Regions from separate parts of the Glaciecola sp. G7-5 genome, predicted to be linked through region 4. Evidence: predicted binding sites of a transcription regulator. Region 4 holds the regulator's gene; each other region holds the start of a gene.

What was found. Region 4 encodes FNR, which switches genes on or off when oxygen is low (the NO sensors DNR and NnrR bind a similar motif). Its sites were predicted from a motif close to TTGATCTAGATCAA; they were not measured.
Region 1: a site for FNR is predicted at 1,262-1,275, ahead of AC0L6H_RS20750 (TraR/DksA family transcriptional regulator). Genes of this name have one in related genera too.
Region 2: a site for FNR is predicted at 1,486-1,499, ahead of AC0L6H_RS18175 (DUF3149 domain-containing protein). Genes of this name have one in related genera too.
Region 3: a site for FNR is predicted at 2,943-2,956, ahead of AC0L6H_RS08380 (acetate kinase). Genes of this name have one in related genera too.

What each region holds. Positions count from the first base shown of each region.
Region 1 covers NZ_CM147892.1:4,724,424-4,729,345, forward strand. The annotation lists gene folB (dihydroneopterin aldolase) at 1-95, opposite strand, end outside; gene plsY (glycerol-3-phosphate 1-O-acyltransferase PlsY) at 186-806, shown strand; gene AC0L6H_RS20750 (TraR/DksA family transcriptional regulator) at 889-1,197, opposite strand; gene AC0L6H_RS20755 (ion transporter) at 1,449-2,417, shown strand; gene AC0L6H_RS20760 (DUF3450 domain-containing protein) at 2,562-3,281, shown strand; gene AC0L6H_RS20765 (MotA/TolQ/ExbB proton channel family protein) at 3,281-4,699, shown strand; gene AC0L6H_RS20770 (MotA/TolQ/ExbB proton channel family protein) at 4,709-4,922, shown strand, end outside.
Region 2 covers NZ_CM147892.1:4,115,985-4,120,906, forward strand. The annotation lists gene prmB (50S ribosomal protein L3 N(5)-glutamine methyltransferase) at 1-471, opposite strand, end outside; gene smrB (endonuclease SmrB) at 563-1,228, shown strand; gene AC0L6H_RS18175 (DUF3149 domain-containing protein) at 1,287-1,409, opposite strand; gene AC0L6H_RS18180 (transglycosylase SLT domain-containing protein) at 1,566-2,192, opposite strand; gene gshA (glutamate--cysteine ligase) at 2,310-3,905, opposite strand; gene AC0L6H_RS18190 (Hpt domain-containing protein) at 4,333-4,911, shown strand.
Region 3 covers NZ_CM147892.1:1,943,650-1,948,571, reverse strand. The annotation lists gene pta (phosphate acetyltransferase) at 1-1,501, opposite strand, end outside; gene AC0L6H_RS08380 (acetate kinase) at 1,528-2,733, opposite strand; gene AC0L6H_RS08375 (extensin-like domain-containing protein) at 3,073-3,762, shown strand; gene AC0L6H_RS08370 (MerR family DNA-binding protein) at 3,819-4,205, opposite strand; partial or broken gene AC0L6H_RS08365 (SDR family NAD(P)-dependent oxidoreductase) at 4,274-4,922, shown strand, end outside.
Region 4 covers NZ_CM147892.1:3,650,357-3,655,278, forward strand. The annotation lists gene rssA (patatin-like phospholipase RssA) at 1-563, opposite strand, end outside; gene ttcA (tRNA 2-thiocytidine(32) synthetase TtcA) at 571-1,467, opposite strand; gene fnr (fumarate/nitrate reduction transcriptional regulator Fnr) at 1,544-2,278, opposite strand; gene AC0L6H_RS16120 (sulfite exporter TauE/SafE family protein) at 2,297-2,974, opposite strand; gene ccoS (cbb3-type cytochrome oxidase assembly protein CcoS) at 2,974-3,183, opposite strand; gene AC0L6H_RS16130 (heavy metal translocating P-type ATPase) at 3,274-4,922, opposite strand, start outside.

The sequences.
Region 1 (4,922 bases), 1.1 Mb from region 4:
ATATCTACAATTACTCTTTGCTTTGCATGGCGCTCAAAGTCATATACACCAATGAGGGTGTACAGTTGAAGCCCATTTATATACACTTTGTCCATTCACACACACTTTTAAGGCTTACATAAATTGCAAGCTTGTTTAGTCAAGTCAACTATGCATAGTGTATCGCGAACCTATAGGTCAAGTACATGACTACATGGGTGGTTTTTTTTATTGTTGGCGCGTACCTGCTTGGGTCTATTTCAAGCGCGGTCATTATCACTCGCTTTTTTGTGAAGTCAGATATTCGTCAGCAAGGGTCTGGTAACCCCGGCACAACAAACGTGCTAAGAATAGCCGGTAAAAAAGCCGCCGCAATGGTGTTTATTTTTGATGTATTAAAAGGCGCGCTACCTGTCTACAGTGCCTTTTTAATGGGTTTTAGCCCAATGGTATTGAGCCTAGTTGCATTAAGTGCTTGTGTGGGTCATATGTACCCAATCTTTTTTGGCTTTAAAGGTGGAAAGGCTGTTGCCACGGCATTAGGTGCAATGATGCCGCTCAACGGGTGGCTGGCCCTTTGCCTATTAGGCACTTGGATAATCATTTTTGCGATTACACGCATTTCGTCATTAGCAGCCATTTCAACCTTATTGCTCGCGCCCGCCTACACCTTTTTGTTTAAGCCCGAATATACATACGCGGTGGCAACACTTTGCGCTCTGATTATCCTTAAACACAAAAGTAATATTATGCGTTTGTTGAGTAAACAGGAGGATAAAATTGCGAAAGACCGCAAGGCTTCTGAAGACAAGCAAACAGAAGACTGATGTAAGACGTTAATAATATACGCAATTGCTGCTAAAGCGCATCCATACGCTTTACAATTTATATAATTCGACGATGTAATTATTAACCACAGTCTTTACAATTTGCTGCAAACGGTATCGCATCTAAACGCTCAGGGCTAATATCGCCATGGCACTTTTCGCATTTGCCGTACATTGAGTTTTCGAGCTTAATAAGCGCATGTTCTATTTGTTCTAACTCATGTTCTGCTTCGTTTTTAAGATTAAGCAATACATCATCATTTTGCCGGTCTACCACTTGGTCAGAAAACTTTCCGCTGGTTTTACGGTTATGCAAATCTTTATTAATTTTAGCTACGCGAACACTCAATTCTTCTTTAAGCGCAAGCATTTTTTCTACTCTATTAGTCATCACTTTTCCTTAACGTACACGCATTAGTGCTGTATGTAGTCTAGGCCTAAATAGCACTATGGCATTGATACGAATCAACAAAACAGCATTAAGTCGCGACATCAAGGTGCGCTCCCTGCATAGTGGATGAATAGTGTATGCATAGCACTTATTTTTCTTTTACTCTTTTGACACACTGACTAAATTACAAAGGAAACACGCTAATAGTACCGTTTTTCTTTAACAGCCCAATTTGAAATAGCGAGAAATAAATGAATAGCTCTAATCTAAAGCATACTGTTTTTTATATATTGCAACCCTATGGCGAAGGTAATCATAAAGGCTATTGGTTTGACTGGTTTTTAATATGCCTAATATTTATTAATGTCATCGTTGTTATGCTCGAAACTATGCCTACTCTGCATGCACAACATCATCAGCTATTTTTTGCCTTTGAGGTGTTTTCGGTCGTTATATTTACCATTGAGTATATTGCAAGAATATGGACGTGCACCTTAGAAGAAAACCACGAAAATAGTCACAAATCGACACTGCGTCAGCGATTGCAATTTATGCTTAGACCCATGTCCTTAGTCGACCTTTTGGCTATTTTGCCATTTTATTTAAGTATGTTTGTAGCCTTGGACCTACGCGTATTGCGCTTATTCCGCTTATTACGCATGATGAAACTTGGTCGTTATTCGGTAGCCATGCAAACCTTGCAAGTTGTTATCGCTCGAGAATACCGAGTAATTATTGCAGCATTAGGAATGTTAATGATTGTGATGGTGGTTGCCGCAACCGTTATGTATCACTTAGAACATAGCGCACAACCGGAACACTTTGGCACTATTCCTGCGGCATTATGGTGGTCTGTCGTTACGTTAAGTACGGTGGGATATGGTGACGTTTCTCCGATTACGCCAGCCGGTCAATTTTTCGCCGGCATGTTTATTCTCATTGGCGTTGCCTTGTTTGCTTTACCGGCGGGTATTTTAGCATCCAGTTTTACTGAGCAAATGTCGCTTCGCCGAGTCCAGTTTAGAACCAGCGTAATGGACATGTTAGCACAAGGTCATTTAGCGCTAAGTGACCTGGAAAAGCTTGATCACGTTAGGCGATCCTTACGGCTAGATAAACAAGAAGCAGAGGTACTATTTACGGCGCTTCGCAAACAAAAAGAAGCCAAGCAAAAAAGCCACCCAAGTATTTGTCCACACTGTCATAAATCTATCGAATAAATGATCTAGAACAATATTTGAGCATTTTGGGGCTAGACTATTTCCTTAATTCGCCTATTAATAAATATAGGAAGCAATAACAATCGAGAGAGGACATATGTTAAATCTGCGCGTAGTATTGGTCATCACACTTCTTTTTGTGTCATGCAAGCATGGGGACAAGAAAAAACACAACAGCTAGTTGATGAGGGGCTTGATCGTTTAAAACAAAACCAAGAGTCTCAAAAAACCATCGACGACACCTTAGAAAATATTCAGAGCATGGAAAGAGAATTTCAGGATGAGTTGCAGTTACTTGATAGTCTCAATATGTATAACGCAATGCTCCAGCGTCAGTTAGATGACCAGCAGTCCCAAATTCGTAAAATTAAAGCGTCAATCAATAATGTCACCTTGATTGAACGTCAAATTATGCCGCTACTTGTGAGAATGATAGATGCCCTCGAAAATTTTGTAGAGGTTGACTTGCCGTTTCTGCAAAGCGAACGCATTGCCCGTGTCAATGATTTAAAAGAATTACTAAACAAGGCTGAATACACAACCTCAGAGAAGACACGACGTGTATTTGAAGCATATCAAATAGAAAACGAGTATGGCTATACCATCGAATCGTACAAAGGACGCGTTGATTTAATGGGAGAAAAGTTTGCCGTTGATTTTTTACGGATAGGCAGAATCGGCCTAATGTACCGTGACCTTGCGGGAGAGCGCGTAGGGTTTTGGAATAAAGAGAGTAATGCTTGGCAGCCCTTAACCGAGCGCCAATACATACGACACATTACCAAAGGTTTAAAAATAGCACGCGAAGAAATTTCTCCTGAATTGATTACATTGCCAATTGTGGCAAATATAGAGGTGCGCTAATGACTACTTTACATAAAATATTACTGATCGTATTAGCAACTTCTAGTCTCTCATTTACCAGTTTTACGAGCTTGGCCCAAGATGCAAAAGAAGCACAAGATGCCCAATCGCAAGCAAACACTCAAAAACAAAAGTCTTTATCAGTCGATGATTTATTAGAACAAGTGAAACAGGGTAACCGACGAGACCAAGAGTTGAACCAAAATCGTATTCAAGCATTTTCACAGAATAAAGATCAACAAGAATCTATGTTGCGCCAAATAAAAAAGGACCGGGCGGAAGCTGAAGCATTAAGTCTTAGAAATGAGCGACAGTTTGAAGTAAACGAAAAAGATATTACCCTTGCTCAACAACGCCTGACTGAAAGATTAGGTTCTTTAAAAGAGTTGTTTGGCGTGTTGCAGTTAGTCGCCAATGACACCCAAGGTCTTTTCGATAATTCGTTAATTCAAATGCATTATCCAGAAAGAACACAACGCCTAAATAGGTTTTCTGAAAAAATGGGGCAAATTACTGAACTACCTTCAGTGAAAGAGATTGAAGAATTGTGGTTTGAATTGCAACGTGAAATGACCGAATCAGGAAAAGTGGTGCAATCTAAACAAACCGTTCTGTTGCAAAACGGTCAAGAAGTAGAAGCTGATCTTATTCGCGTTGGCACATTTAATCTCATATCTGATGAAAAATACATTCAGCGCATTACTGAAACAGGTCGTATTGTGGAATTCCCGCGTCAGCCTTCTGCGCGTTACATGGGTGGGGCTGAACAAATTGCTTCAAGCCCCGGGGAAATTATAGCCTTTACGATCGATCCCATTCGCGGACAATTAATATCTTTGATGGGAGCGGCGCCAAACCTTAGCGAGCGCGTTCAGCAAGGTGGTGTAATTGGATATGTCATCGTCACCCTTGGCATAGTGGTTGTGTTACTTGCAATCGGACGCTTTATCTATTTGCTCCTAATGGATCGTAAAATTCGCATTCAGTTAGCCCATTTGCGTGAACCAAGTGATAACCCGCTAGGACGTATAATTCAGGTCTATATGAATAATAAAAAAGAAACACTCGAACAACTAGAAATTAAACTTGGAGAGGCTGTGCTCAGAGAAGTGCCGCCGATAAATAGAGGTTTGTCGTTCTTAAAAATAAGTGCCGCTGTGGCGCCGCTATTGGGCTTATTAGGCACCGTAACGGGCATGATCATAACTTTCCAAGCTATAACCTTGTTTGGCGCGGGAGATCCTAAACTAATGGCGGGTGGTATTTCACAAGCATTAGTCACCACTGTACTGGGCCTTGTCGTTGCAATCCCAACCTTGCTTCTGCACAACTTGGTTAGCAGTAAGGCAACTAAAATCACGCAAATAATTGAGCAAGAAGCCGTCGCCTTGATAGCACTTCGTGCAGATGACCAGTAGGAGTGATTTATGTTTGCTTGGATAGATAATTTGTTTCCATGGTTTGGCGATATGCTGGAACTTGGTGGTGATATTTTACTTCTTATCATCATCATGGCCGCCGTAATGTGGGCCTTGATTTTAGAAAGACTGGTGTTTTTGTTTTTCGTCTTTCCGCATAAAGAAAAATTGCTTGGAAGTTTATGGCAGCAACGAGATGGCATGTCAGATTGGCATACAGCTC
Region 2 (4,922 bases), 470 kb from region 4:
TTCGCTCGATTCAGCTAAATAGCCGGCAAACCGATTTTCAATCAACTCTGCAAATGGAGAGCGCGGGATAAGAACGCGTTCATCTACATAAAATGGCATTCCAGCAAACCACGCTTGATTGCACAAATACGGTAAGGGAGTGGCTTCTTCACATCGCGCTTTTATCCAACTAAAAATAAGTGGCTTTTCAGCGTCGGTCACTTGGCAACCATAAAATACTTGCTGTTCTTGTCCACTTAGGTCAAGTGGCAATGATAAGGCGGTGAATAAAAGACGATGCGCCTCTTGCCACGCGTTCTCGGTGCCATGGCCATAGTAAATATCATGCTGATTAAATTCAGAAATTGCGAAACGAATATAGTCAATAATAGTGTTAAGTGATTTTAAGATACTCTCTTGTTTGTCGAAGCGAGAAATATCATCAAGGGCGCTATTTTGCTGTGCTTGTTTCACTTGTTCATCTGCATGCATGAATGATTAACTACTTAATTAGGCTATTTATGGACTGATTTGATGGGTATAATATCGAAAAATCACTCAACATGCTGTTAAAAATACCATCATGAGCAAAAAAAACGACGAGTCTTTGGATTTCTCAGCGCTGTTTAAAGATGCAACGCCGGTAAATCATGATAGATACATTTTGAGTAAAGACGAAGGTGCAATAAAGCGGCAAAAAGAAAAAGCGCAAAAGCTCGCGAAAAAACGAGCAAGCGCACAAGGTTTAGGGGGCCTGAGCGACAACTTGAGCGCCAGCGGACATCTTTCAACAAAGGCTTATATACAGAATGCGGCAACAATCGCACTATCTGATACCTTCGAAGCGCATTGGCCGCAAGGCAAAGCAATAAAATATTTTAGAGCTGAAGATTCATCTAAAGTAGATAATACAGGCCTAGAAACACTAGCTTATCGTCCAAAAGACATACTAAAGAAGCTGTCAATGGGCCATTACCCGCCCGACATTGAAGTCGATTTGCACGGCCTAACAAGCAAGCAAGCAAAAGCGGAAATGCTTGCCGTTATTTTTGAAGCAAAAAAACGTCATTTTGCCTGTGTCAGTATTTTGCATGGACATGGCACAGGCACACTAAAACGTAAAATACCTAATTGGTTAGTGCAACATCCCGATGTAGCAGCGTTTGTGCAAGCCCCGCGCGCCTTTGGCGGCAAAGCAGGACTTTTAGTGCTTATTGGTATTGATTTTCAAGCTTTTAAGCCAGACTAAGCTTGTTTATCTGTATTAACAACTCGCTAAATAAAACTGCTAAGTATCTCGCAAAAGATTAAAGGTCTTCGTTCACGTTATGCAGAAACAAATATACATAGTATGCACATATTGCAACAACCACGAAAATACCAAATAAAGAACCCCAAGCAACTGGATCAGAAAGTAGTAAGTCCCACATAATATTCACCTTTTTTTACTATATTAAACAAGTTTGTTTTGATGAATAAATTGTAGTTCAGTTTGCATTTCAAACGCTGATCTCGATCAATGTTTTAGGGTGATAATAGGCCAAAGAGGAGTAAAGCTTAATCTAGATCAATATTTTGCCTAGATCTTAACTAAACAAACGCATAAACCAACCTTTATCCAAGTCCTCCTCGCAGCTTCTAAGTTGACTGGCATAACGCAAGGAACGCTCATGCACTTTGTTAGCCACAGATTGCAACCACGTTTTATTGTTATAACTTTTGCGTTTATATCCGCCCCATCCTTCGTGATAGTTGAGGTATTGCAATTTCGCATCCCATTTTGAAACACCATTAATTTTATGGGTTTTACTAATAAACCAGCCCATAAAGTCTAACGCATCCTCAAAGTCGTCACGATCAGCAAAGCTTTTGCCTGTCTCGCGTTGATAGTCAGACCATGTAGGCGTTTTTGCTTGAGCGTAACCATATGCACTACTGACTCGCCCCCAAGGAATAAGTCCAAACAGCACATAATCTCGAGGCGGTTTGGCGTCGTGGCGAAATGAGCTTTCTTGGTACATCATTGCCATTGGCACATGTATAGGTACGCCCCATTTTTCGCGCATATCGGCAGCGGCATCATACCAATCATCTTTTTCTTCAAAAATTCGACACAAATTCTCACGTTCAGAGGGCGGCGTTGTGCTGCAAGCTCCAATAAATAGTGTGCTCAATAAGACAAGTAAAAAAAAATGCATTTTTTTTAACAACATGTGGAACTATTTTAATCCTTAAGGCTCTTACTATCGTGTGTGTTAAAATGTTTTCCCTAAGTGTGTATTGCCTGACGTGTTTGCGTCAGGCTTTTTTTTGTCTGCACCTTAGGTATTTTAGCACTTGAGGTTGGGATCACCCGCTACTCGCTTAGTAAAATAATCATTTACGAACTGGGAAAAGTCTTTCTCGTCTTGTGCTTCAATCTCTTTTCTTGCTTCAATAGAACTCAGTGCTTGGGCGACAAAATCTTCTTTACTTATCTTCATATACGACATCTTCTGAGCATTATCTTTGTATTCTTTAGCTAGCTCTAAACCCAATACACTATTGTCTATTTCGTTATCTAACAAAGTTTGAAGCCATTTTCCGGAAGGTGTTGCACTAGGATCTAAGAATTTTAGTTCTTGCTGCTTTACCGCTTTTACATGAACATCACTTTGTTTGGCTTGATCCAGTAGCGTCGCCACTTTCACTAAATCTTGTGTGAGCGAAAGCCCCCAGTCTTTTAGTGATACCGCTTTGCCATTATCATTAAGCATTAAGCCCGGTTCACGCCCTTTTTCAACAACATCAGTGATATTCTGTTGGCTAATGTTTATCTTTTCTTCATCAAATTTTGCTGATGGCATTAGCAAACAATAAACCAAGAACACATCCAAAAAGTGGAATTGTGATTTATCAATGCCAACTGGAGAATACGGATTTACATCCAATGAGCGCACTTCTAAGTAACTTACACCGCGGTCTTCCAAAGCATTGGTTGGCATCTCTAATGATTTCGCAACCTGTTTAGGCCGTATTGGCGAATACAATTCATTTTCTATCTGCAGCACGTTGTCGTTTAGCTGTTGCCAGCCTTTTTTATCGTCACTACTTAAATGTGCGTATGCTGGTGCTTTTTGGCCGATGGCGCTGCGTAAACTGCTTACATAAGTGCTCAGGTCGTTGTAGCAAATTTTTAAATTTGACTGCGCACTGCTTGTATAGCCTAAATCACTCATGCGAAGCGATGTAGCGTATGGCATATAAAGCGTACCTTTGCCTACTTTATCGAACTTATGGCCAACACTTTGCTTATGCGAAATGAACGAACTACACAAAGCGGGTGATGCGCCGTATAAATACGGAATTACCCAAGCGAGGCGTTTAAAATTACGAATCAAAGCAAAATAATGGGCAGATTGTGTATTTTTGTCCCACGTTTCACCATGAAGTTCACACCAAAGTTGCCAAAACTCATCAGGCAGCGAGAAATTAAAATGCACACCAGAAATCACCTGCATCATACTACCATAGCGATTATGCAACCCTTCCCTATATACTTCCTTCATGCGTGCTATATTTGAACTGCCATACTGCGCAATGGGAATGTTTGTTTCACTACTAATAAAACAAGGCATACTCATTGGCCATAAATACTGCTCACCGATAGATTCATAAGTAAATTTATGGATATCGACTAGCTGCGCAAGACTTGTTTCTACCTTACTTTCAGGTGGCGTAATAAATTCAAGCAAGGCTTCAGAAAAATCTGTAGTGATGTATTCATGGGTCAATGCCGCTCCTAGAACCTCTGGATGAGGATTAGTGGCGATGGTACCATTCTCATTGACTCTTAACGTTTCTCGTTCAACACCGTGCTTGATATCGCGTAAAGTCTGCATAAACGTAGGCGTTGATACCGCCGCCAATGCCTGGTCAAAATTCATTTGATTTATCGTCAAATTCTTATTCTCTGTATTTTATGTAAATAATCCTGCATGCAAAGTACGACCATGCATGGCCTGCGTAAAACCTTTGTTCATAACGCGTATTTTTGTTTCCTAATTTCAAGTACCCAAGCTACATACTGCGATAATCTCATCTTTGTAATTAGCTATCTTTCACCTTAATGATAATATAGGCGCTTCTTAAGAATCAAAGCCCTATGATGGATAAAAACATGCCATTTGTAAAAGGCTAATTATATCTTTATGCTTCTTAAATATAATAAGAATTATAGATATTTAACTGCTACTGCCGTTAATATGATACACGAGTACAAAACAAGCATCCATGAAGGTTGACTGCAAACCTTATTGGTTAGAAACTTGTGCCGCATGTAGCGGATATACAGAGTAAAAGGAAAGTAAATCAATGAGCAATAAGCAAAATCTGGTTGATATCGAATTCGCAACTTCACAACTTGGCGGAAATTCAGAACTACTATCAAGAATGTTGGGAAAGTTTTGTGATGAATTTAGTACTACACCACAACATGTTATTGACGCTCTAGCTAAAGGCGATAAGCACGAAGCCAAGATGAAAGTCCACACAACCAAAGGCTTATCTGGCAATCTCGGTTTAATAGCATTATTTGAATGCAGTAAGGTATTAGACCAACAAATCCGTGACGATAATATTGATGATAGTCAACTGGATGCCTTTGCCCATACCATGGCCGAAACCATTGCCTGTGTGAAAAGTTTAGATTTAACCCAATCTGCACCAACTGTATATACTACAGCCACTGCACAAAGCAGTAGCGAAGGATCAGCGTCTGAAAAAGCCGCTTTCATAAAGCGCTTAGAGCGCAATGAATTTATTGATGATGATACTTTGTACGCTTATATTGATGCACTCCCTTTTAATGAAGATGAAAAGAAGACCCTGCAAACTTTGGTTGAAGAGCTGCAATATGCGAAAGCTATTGAAATGATTAATGGAGTCTCTTGAACGCGCTATTG
Region 3 (4,922 bases), 1.7 Mb from region 4:
GCTGTAACATCATTGTCCCTAAAACTACTGTATCTTGGAGCGCTTCTTTTGCAACCACATGTGTCATGCCTTTGTGCTGGCGCAAAGCTACGAGCGGTTCGACGTATTGTTCGATTAGCTCACTAGGGCGCTTTACCGTAACGCCTACAGGTAGGCTTATACCTTGTTGCTTGGCGATGCGCTCAACCTCTTCAGGTTCGGCCAATAAAATACATTTGGCAATGTTTCGTTCACTACAAATTGCTGCCGCCTTGATCGTCCGCGGCTCATCGCCTTCGGGCAATACTATCGTTTTATTGGCCAATTGCGCCAAGCGCGTCAATTTATATCTAAACGCAGGTGGCGAAAGTCTGGTAGCTGTTCTCACTGTAGTTGAAAGCTCGCTTAGCCATTTTTCACTCATGCAACTGGCGGTATGATCCATCACACGGTTAATTCTTTGGGTATCGTCCACCGGCACTTCTTGGTTAAAACGATGCAAGTTTGTGGTGGTATGCCACGTGTTTTCCTGCACGAGCATCATCGGCAAACCAGTTTCAAAAGCATGTTCACAAAGCTTCAGAATGCCAGGAGCTGGTTGATAGCCCCCGGTTAACAGTAACGCGCCTATTTTAGTGCCATTTAGTGACGCCAAACATGCTGAAACTATAATGTCACTTCTATCGCCAGAGATTATCAACAAGGCACCAGGCTTTAACACCGAGGTCATGTTGTGGATTTCTCTTGCGCATAAATGCACACTGCGCAAGCGGCGATGCAAGTAATCCCCTTCGTTAAGTAACTGCGCATTTAGATGGTATTTTATGTCTTGCACGCGCGGTGCTAAGAGTTCAAAGTTCCATGTGATGCTGCCTAAAAGTGGAAACTTTTTAAACACCGCTTGGCTCATTAATGACTTAATAAACCCTATTGATTTTATATCATCGTATTGCTCAGTTAAATCAGCTCCTAAACGCCCACCAAGGTCAGCCGGTTCGCCAATTTTATTCAAAATACAGCCGATTATGCGCTTACCCCTGCGCCCGCCATAACTATCGGCCACTATTTCAATTTTATCGTTGAGTTGATTCATCGACATTCTTGAAGGTGCAGCTACCAGTACTATTTTAGCGTCTAAGGCATTGCAAATTGTGCGATTGGCCTTGACCGCATAGGGATGTTCAGGTGTTGAAATAAGCCCTTCAATAACAATAATATCTTCATCTACCGCTTGCGCTTCAAACAATTGGACGATTTCTTCAAGTAAGTCATCGCTTTGGTCTTTACTCATCAAATCTTCAACATAAGCGGCACTTAAAGGGGTTGCCATTTTTGCAAAGCCCATGTTATGCAGTATGCTTGTGGACTTTTCGTGTAGATCACTGCTACGTCTTTGTTGCGCGATGGGTTTGAAAAAATTCACTTTTAGGCTCTGTTGCTGCAGCGCTCTAACCAGCCCAAGGCTGACACTTGTTAAACCAGCATCGGTACCTATAGGAATTAACATTATCCGTTGAGTCATTACTTACCTTTAAAAACTTTTATAAATTATCGTGTTTGCGAAAGTCGGGCGGCATCTTGGGCAATGACCCACTCTTCATTCGTTGCGATTGCCCAAATAGGAATACTATTACTAGCGTGAATACTGCCAGAGCGGCCAAATCGAATCTCGTCATTTTTTTCGGCGTTAAGTGCAAAGCCCATATGAGCAAGTTGCGAAACCACATGTTGGCGGATATAGGCAGAGTTTTCGCCAATACCACCCGTAAACACCAATGCGTGCAGAGGGCCTAGCACCGCCATATATGCGCCAATATATTTAACTAATCGATAGCAAAACATGTCTAAAGCAAGCTGTGCTTGCTCATTGCCAAGACTTGCTTGTTCTTCTAGCTCGCGACAATCGTTAGTCAGCCCCGATATGCCCAATAAACCAGATTGTTTATTTAAAATCTCATTGACTTTTTGGGCGCTATAGCCGAGTTGATCTATCATAAAACTGGGCAGGCTGGGGTCAATATCACCACTTCGAGTGCCCATAATTAGCCCTTCAAGTGGCGTAAAACCTAAACTTGTATCTAGCGCTTTCCCCTGCTTTATAGCGGTGATACTGCAACCGTTGCCAAGGTGCGCCGTGATAAGATTGCACTTCTCATAGGCTAGCCCTAATTTATCAGCCGTTTGGTGGGCAACAAAGTAATGACTTGTTCCATGAAATCCGTATTTACGGATAGCATGCTTTTCATACATTTCGTAGGGAAGCGCATACAAGAAAGATTGTGGGGGCAGTGTTTGAAAAAACGCAGTATCAAATACCGCAATTTGCGGTAGATGTGGAAAGGCCAATTGCGCGCTACGAATACCGGCTAAATTGGCTGGATTATGCAACGGCGCCATTTGCGCTGTTTTATCGATTGCGTTTATTGACTCCTCATCAATTATTACCGAAGCCGTGAAATGTTCTCCGCCATGCACCACTCGATGACCCACCGCTACGAGATTTTGTTTCAGTACTTCAAATCGTGAAAGTAAGGCAACGATGTATTCTAATGCATTTTTATGATCAGTATTTGCGGGTAAATCCTTAGACGTTTTCTCGTTTTCGTATTCATAGCGAATAAGGTTATGCTCGGTAAAGAGATTCTCAACCAAGCCTTTTAAAGGCGTGGCACCGCTGCTTGCCTGCATAATGGCAAACTTAATTGATGAACTTCCGCAGTTAAGGACGAGAATATAAGGGTCACTTGAAGACAATGAACTTTTTCCTGTTATTAAAGAGAATGCTCGGCGCTATCCAAATGGATTCGCATATAGCATCTATCTTAGTCATAATTGTATACGGTAATATTATAATCATAAGTAACGGTCGCAATAGTATAGCCGTCATCTTTGTAGGTTTTATTTTTTCTCTTAGCACTTCGGCAAAAGTTGGTGATTATTGAGCACTAACAGCGCATCCTTCATTGCCATGGATCAATAAAATGGCTGTTTTACTTTCAAGGGATTAGAATATGTACGAATTATACGTTAATACTATTGGAATTATTTTGCCTTCTGAAGCTATATTCACAACAATATATGATACTCATTATTATGCGACTTAAATATTGGCTTTTGGGTTTATTGCTTTTTGTACTAATGGTTTTGCTAACTCTGCACAATGCACTACCTGCCAATTATCATCCGTTTACACGCTTAGATATAGCGCAAGAACCAAGCTTTGTTACTAAATTTAAAATCACGCGATTAAAACGTAATCCTGAAGCCTGTCTTGAAGTGCTAGAGGCAAGTGAGCTTGATTTTGGTCTTATTAAAGACCGCACAACAGGAGAGTCATGCGGTTTTAACAATGCTGTGCAACTTCGTCAATCGAGTATTTCTTACGGCGGAAATATTCAGCTTAGTTGCCCTGCCCTAGTGGCACTTGCGCTATGGGAAACCCACGATTTAAATAGGCTTGCCGAAAAACACCTTAATAAACGCGTAAACAAAGTGCTTCATTATGGTACATACTCCTGCAGAAATATAAACGGCGCGTCATCAGGCAGGCGCAGTGAGCATGCTTATGCAAATGCCATTGATATAGCGGGTTTTGTACTAGAAGGGAATCAGCAAGTTAGCGTGCTTAATCATTGGGAAAGCGACTCTAATGAAGGAGATTTTATCAGAGCGGTGCACGAAACTGCCTGCGATTACTTTAAAACAGTGCTTGGCCCAGAATTCAACGCTTTACACAAAGACCATTTCCATTTTGATATGGGAGGCTCCTTCGCTTGTAAGTAACACAGTAACTAATAGATTTTATCCGTCATATTTGGACTATTTATATTAAAGGTATTTTAGCGCCCCTTAATGTTTGATAGTTCCTTTTTATTTGCAAACATTGCAATACCGTCATCCAAACAATCTTGCTCGACGACATGGCTCAAAGCCACCTGCATTCTTTGCAACTGTTCAATTTGCTTATTAATTTCATCTAATTTTTGCTTCGCCGCATAACGCCAGTCATTATTATTATCAGCTAGTTGGAAAAGTGATTTTATTTCTTCAAGCGTGAAGCCCGTTAATTTTGCAGCATTAATAAAGTTTACTCGCCATAGCATTGATTCACTATAGACTCGCTGGCCGGATTGACGCGAAATAGTCGGCAACAACCCAATTTTTTCATAGTATCGAAGCGTTGAAGCCGGTGTGCTTGTCTTTAACGACATGTCTTTTATTTTCACAAAATTAAATTTCTTGTTTGACTTAAACCATACTTTAACATTTAGGCTATAGGCTTCCAAATTAATGAATGAGCTTACATATGAACATGAATAGAAAAGTAGTGGTGATGACAGGGGCAACATCAGGTTTTGGAGTGAATTGGTTCAAAAGCCTGACAAAAGAAATCGATGCTGATTTTTTCATTCTTGCACGTAACAGAGACAAGTTTCAGTCACTGCTCACAGAGCTACCCACGAACATTAAAAAAGATGTTCATTTTGTAGATTGTGAATTATCTTCACTCGAGAGTATCTCTAAGGCTGTAAACAAGGTAAAAAAAGAGTGAGGTCAGTAGATTTATTAATTAACAACGCTGGCGTTTTCCCTGGTGATTCCCTCTGTTTTAGTAGTAACGACCTTGAGATGACATTTGCTGTGAATCATTTAGCCCCGCTTCTAATAACGCTATTATTGGAGTCAAAATTAAGAAAAGCTGAGTCGTCAAAAATTGTCAATACCTCATCTTTTCAGCATTTTAATGCCAATTTAAATCTGGATGATGTCAACTTTGAGAATTCAGAATATAGCGCAATGCTTGCTTATCAGAACTCGAAACTCTGCACTGTACTGACAACACGCTACTTATCGACGTTTCTAAGTACAAATATAAGCATAAACTGTTTTGACCCGGGAATAGTTGACACTGACATGACGCAGAAAGCTTTGCCGAAAACTCT
Region 4 (4,922 bases):
TTTTCAATCAACTGTGGCCTGAAATCAGCACTAAGATTGATGGCAATAACAAAGTCCGCACCTAACTGACGACATTGGTTTACCGGAACGGGATTAACTACAGCGCCATCGACCAACCATCTACCTGCATGCTCAATCGGTGGAAATAACGCTGGGATGGCACATGACGCTTGGATAGCATCGCTTATATCACCTTTGTTGAACACCACCTCTTTGCCAGAATACAAGTCGGTAGCCACTGCTGTGAATGGTAACTTCATCTCTTCAAATGTAGGAGCGCAAAATTCTTCTTTGTGCTTGGTAAATACTTTTTGTCCGCTGGCAATACCGCCTCGCCTAAAGCCCAGTCCTAATAAGCCAAACACTTGCCAGTCAGTAAGTGAATATGCCCATTCCTCTAACTCATCTAATTTACCGCTTGCGAATGCAGAGCCTACATATGCACCAATTGAACAACCGGCGACGACATCAATTTTAACCCCTAAATCCTCTAGGGCTCTGATGATTCCAATGTGCGCCCAACCTCTTGCTGCTCCTGCGCCTAACGCTAAGCCAATTTTCATGTTTACTCTACTTTAATTCTATTATTGAAACCAGATCGTCAATATCTTGAGATTCTGCTTTAGGCAGTTCAGGCGTATCAAATGCGATGTCGCCTTCACCATTTATTCGTGTTTGTACACTAAGGTCTGTAAAGTCAAACAAGGTCTGATCTAACATATGCGAAGGCACAATATTTTGCATTGCTTTAAACATAGATTCAATGCGTCCTGGGAAGCGTTTTTGCCAATCTTGCAACATTAACTTAATGTTTTTGCGTTGCAAATTTTCTTGCGATCCACAAAGATTACAAGGAATGATAGGAAAACAAAGCGTATCTGCGTATTTTTGAATATCCGCTTCAGTACAATAGGCAAGGGGACGAATAACAACATGCTCGCCATTGTCACTTACCAGTTTTGGTGGCATTGACTTTAATCTTCCACCATAAAACATATTTAAAAACATGGTTTCTAACATGTCATCACGATGATGACCTAATGCTATTTTCGTTGCTTCCAACTCTTTCGCTGTACGATACAAAATACCGCGGCGCAGTCGAGAGCACAGTGAACACGTGGTTTTGCCTTCAGGTATTTTGTCTTTGACGATTGAATAAGTATCTTCTTCAACAATCTTATATTCAATCCCTAAGCCATCTAAATAGTCAGGTAGAATGTGCTGCGGAAAACCAGGTTGCTTTTGATCGAGATTGACCGCTACTATGCTAAAAGAGATAGGGGCGATGCGTTTAAAATACATTAATACGTCGAGTAGCGTGTAACTATCCTTGCCGCCCGATAAACAGACCATGACCTTGTCACCGTCTTCAATCATATTAAAGTCAATGATTGCTTTACCGGTCTCGCGACGAATACGCTTTTGAAGCTTATTAAAATTGTATGTAGATTTGAGTTTAGCTGACATGAGCACTTCACAATAACGAAAAACCTGCTAAGTATACAGCAAGCTTATTCGTTATTGCATCACAATGTGGGGATATTTAGCCTACTGCGGTAAACGCAATATCATTTTCTGGAATACGTTGCTTTATTCCATCAAAATCAATAATGCTAATTAATTTACCGTCGACTTGGATTAGGTTTTCTTTTTGAAAGCGCGTTAACAAGCGAGAAATCGTTTCTACCGTTAAGCCTAAATAATTGCCAATTTCGTTTCTTGTCATCGACAGATTAAATTGTTTGGCTGAGTAGCCTCGTTCATCAAAACGCATCGATAAATGATTAATAAAATGCAATAAGCGTTCTTCAGCGCTGCGCTTACTCAATAACATAATTAAATTATGATCATGTTTAATTTCTGAACTCATAAAACGCATTATTTGTTGACGTAACTTAGGGTAATTACTCGAAACTTCTTCTAAGGTTTCATAAGGCAATTCGCATACCATGGCTGTTTCAAGTGCTTGGGTATAGCTTTGGTGAACTTCGTCTTTCAAGGCATCAAAGCCGATAATATCGCCAGGGAAATGGAAACCAGTAACTTGCTCAATGCCGTTTTTGTCACTTATGTAGGACTTAAATGAACCAGAACGTACCGCAAACAAAGAATGAAACTTATCGCCCGCATTAACCAACTTATCATGCTTTTGCAGAGGGCGTTTACGTTCAATAATATCATCGAGAGAATCTAACTCATGTTTATTTAAACTCACTGGAAGACACAAATGACTGAAAGTACAACTCTGACAATGTATTGATAACTCTTTATTTGACATGGGCTCTCTGCTGTTTTGCTATTCCAAGTTTGTTATACCTTGAAACAAATCGAAAATCAAAATTATTGCAAATAAAAACAATAAACTGGCAATCGTAAGTCGCGTCGCTTTGTGTTGCAATATCGGAATAAGGAAACTAGCTCCTAAACTGCTCGCAACCAAAGCGGGTAATGTGCCTAAACCAAAACAAAGCATGAACAATGCGCCTTGCACTAGGCTGCCACTGGCCAGTGACCATGTAAGTGCCGAGTAGACTAAACCACACGGTAACCAGCCCCAAATCATTCCGTAAAGTATGGTGTACCAAGGACTTTTAAATGGGATTAATTGCTTCGCAATTGGGGCTAAATGCTTCCATAGCTTAGCACCTGCCTTTTCGAAATAAATAAGACCTTTGTATATATCACTGATATAAAGAGCAAGTAGTAATAAAAATATAATGCTTAAACTTTGCAATATCAGTAAGCCTGTAACCACACTCGATGAGAAAAGGCTACCCAACCAACCCGTGAGTGCTCCAGCAATAGTGTATGAGAAAATACGCCCAGCGTTGTAGCTCAGAATATAGGGCGTGTGTGACGTGTTTTTAGGTACGGCAAAGGTAAACGCGCTTGCTATTGGTCCACACATGCCTATACAGTGGACTCCACCTGCGAGCCCAATAAGAAATGCCGAAAAGTAACTAAATTCAGACACTATTGTTTGCTTTCTTTGTCTGTTGTATTGTCTTCATTTGGTAGGTTATTCGCTTCTTTATTTTGTTTAATATCATCATCAAACAGTATGCTGTAACCTTGCCTTTCTAAATCATCAAACTGATTTGATTTAACTGCCCAAAAAAAGATGCCTATTGCGATACCAACAATTATTATCGCCAAAGGAATTAATACATAAATGATACTCATCACTGATACCTTGTTGTTACTTTTTATGTAGATGGATAACATAAAAAGCATGTTATTTATCATACCTTGTGTATTTACTACTTGGCTAGCTTAGCGCATTAAACGTGTTGAATTATATACCACAACAATCGAACTAAGCGACATACCTAAAGCCGCTTGCCATGGCGTTAGCCAACCAACAACTGCAAAAGGGAGAACCAAAAAATTGTAAGCTAAAGCCCAAGCAATATTTTGCTTTATTTTGGACTTTGTTCTCTTTGCCATGACTAGTAGGTCAACAACTGATTGTAATTTTGGATTTAGTAATACAATATCGGCCGCATTTTTAGCAAGGTCTGAAGCGTTGCCTACCGCAATGGATACGTCAGCTGCTGCCAATACGGGAGCATCATTGATACCATCACCCAGCATAACAACCCGTCGTTCTTTCGCCTGAAGTTTGCCGATGTAATTTAGTTTTGCCTGAGGGGTACTATCCCCAACAGCATTGTAAATGTTTAATTCCTCTGCAACTTTGTTGACATTAACTTGAGTATCGCCACTTAATATAGTGAGTTCATGACTGCCTAATTGACTGACAATACCAGAGGCGTCTTTGTGTACTGTGTCGCTAATCCAAAATGCGGCTATTAGGGTGTCACTTGTACTTAGTAACACATTCGCACCCTCAACTTGATTCATAGCACTTGCAGAATTCAAAGCGTTTATCATTGGCAGTATCATGGCTTGGCTACCCAAAAATAGTTGTTTATCGTCAAGCTTTACCGATATACCTTCACCTATTTTAACGGCGTATTCACTTAAGTTAAAATGTGTCGCACTGTAGGCTTGGTCATCACGCTGATGAATATATTGTTCAAACGCTTTTGCGATAGGGTGCTCTGATCTGGATTCTATGCTATTTACCATAGCCACAATATATGACGCTAGTTCGTGTTCTGGCACATCAAAAATGTCTTTTGAAGGGGGATTTATCCATTCTTTGTTAATTGAGAATTTGCCTTGGGTAAGTGTTCCCGTTTTATCAAAAATAATGTCGGTGGTTACAGTGAGTTGTTCAAGTGCATCAGCACGCTTTAGTAAAACGCCCATTTTATTTAATTTTGCCATCGCGCACGTTATCGCCGATGGCGTGGCTAAACCTAATGCGCAAGGGCAGGTCGCTACAAGCACAGATATAGTAATCCAAAAAGCATGATCGTTACCTTGAGCATACCAATAAAAATAGGTTAAGGCCGAAATTGCTAGAACCGCGAAAACAAAATAACGAGAAAGCTTATCTGCAGTGGCCGCAACTTTTGGTTTGCTCGCCATGGCCATTTCTTGTAAGCGAAGAATTTGATTCATCATTGCATATTTAACAGGAGCTTCAACACGCATTATGATGGAACTATGTTGATTTAAGGTCCCTGCATAAATGCGTTGCCCAATCGTCTTTGTAACGGGTTCAAACTCACCGGTTAACATCGACTCATCAAAGTAGCTCTGGCCTTCAATGATGTCGCCGTCGATGGGCACGGTTTCTCCTGCTTTAACAAGTACGATATCGTCTTTGACTAACTGTTTGGCAATTACGCTGGTAAATCCATCTTCGGATTGTTTTTGCGCGGTTACGGGGATCAGTTTGAGCATATTCGATGATATTAAGGATGCTTTATGACGTGATCTATGTTCTAAGTAGCGACTTATCGTTAAGAAGAAAATAAACATGCAAATAGATTCGAAATAAACCTCGCCAC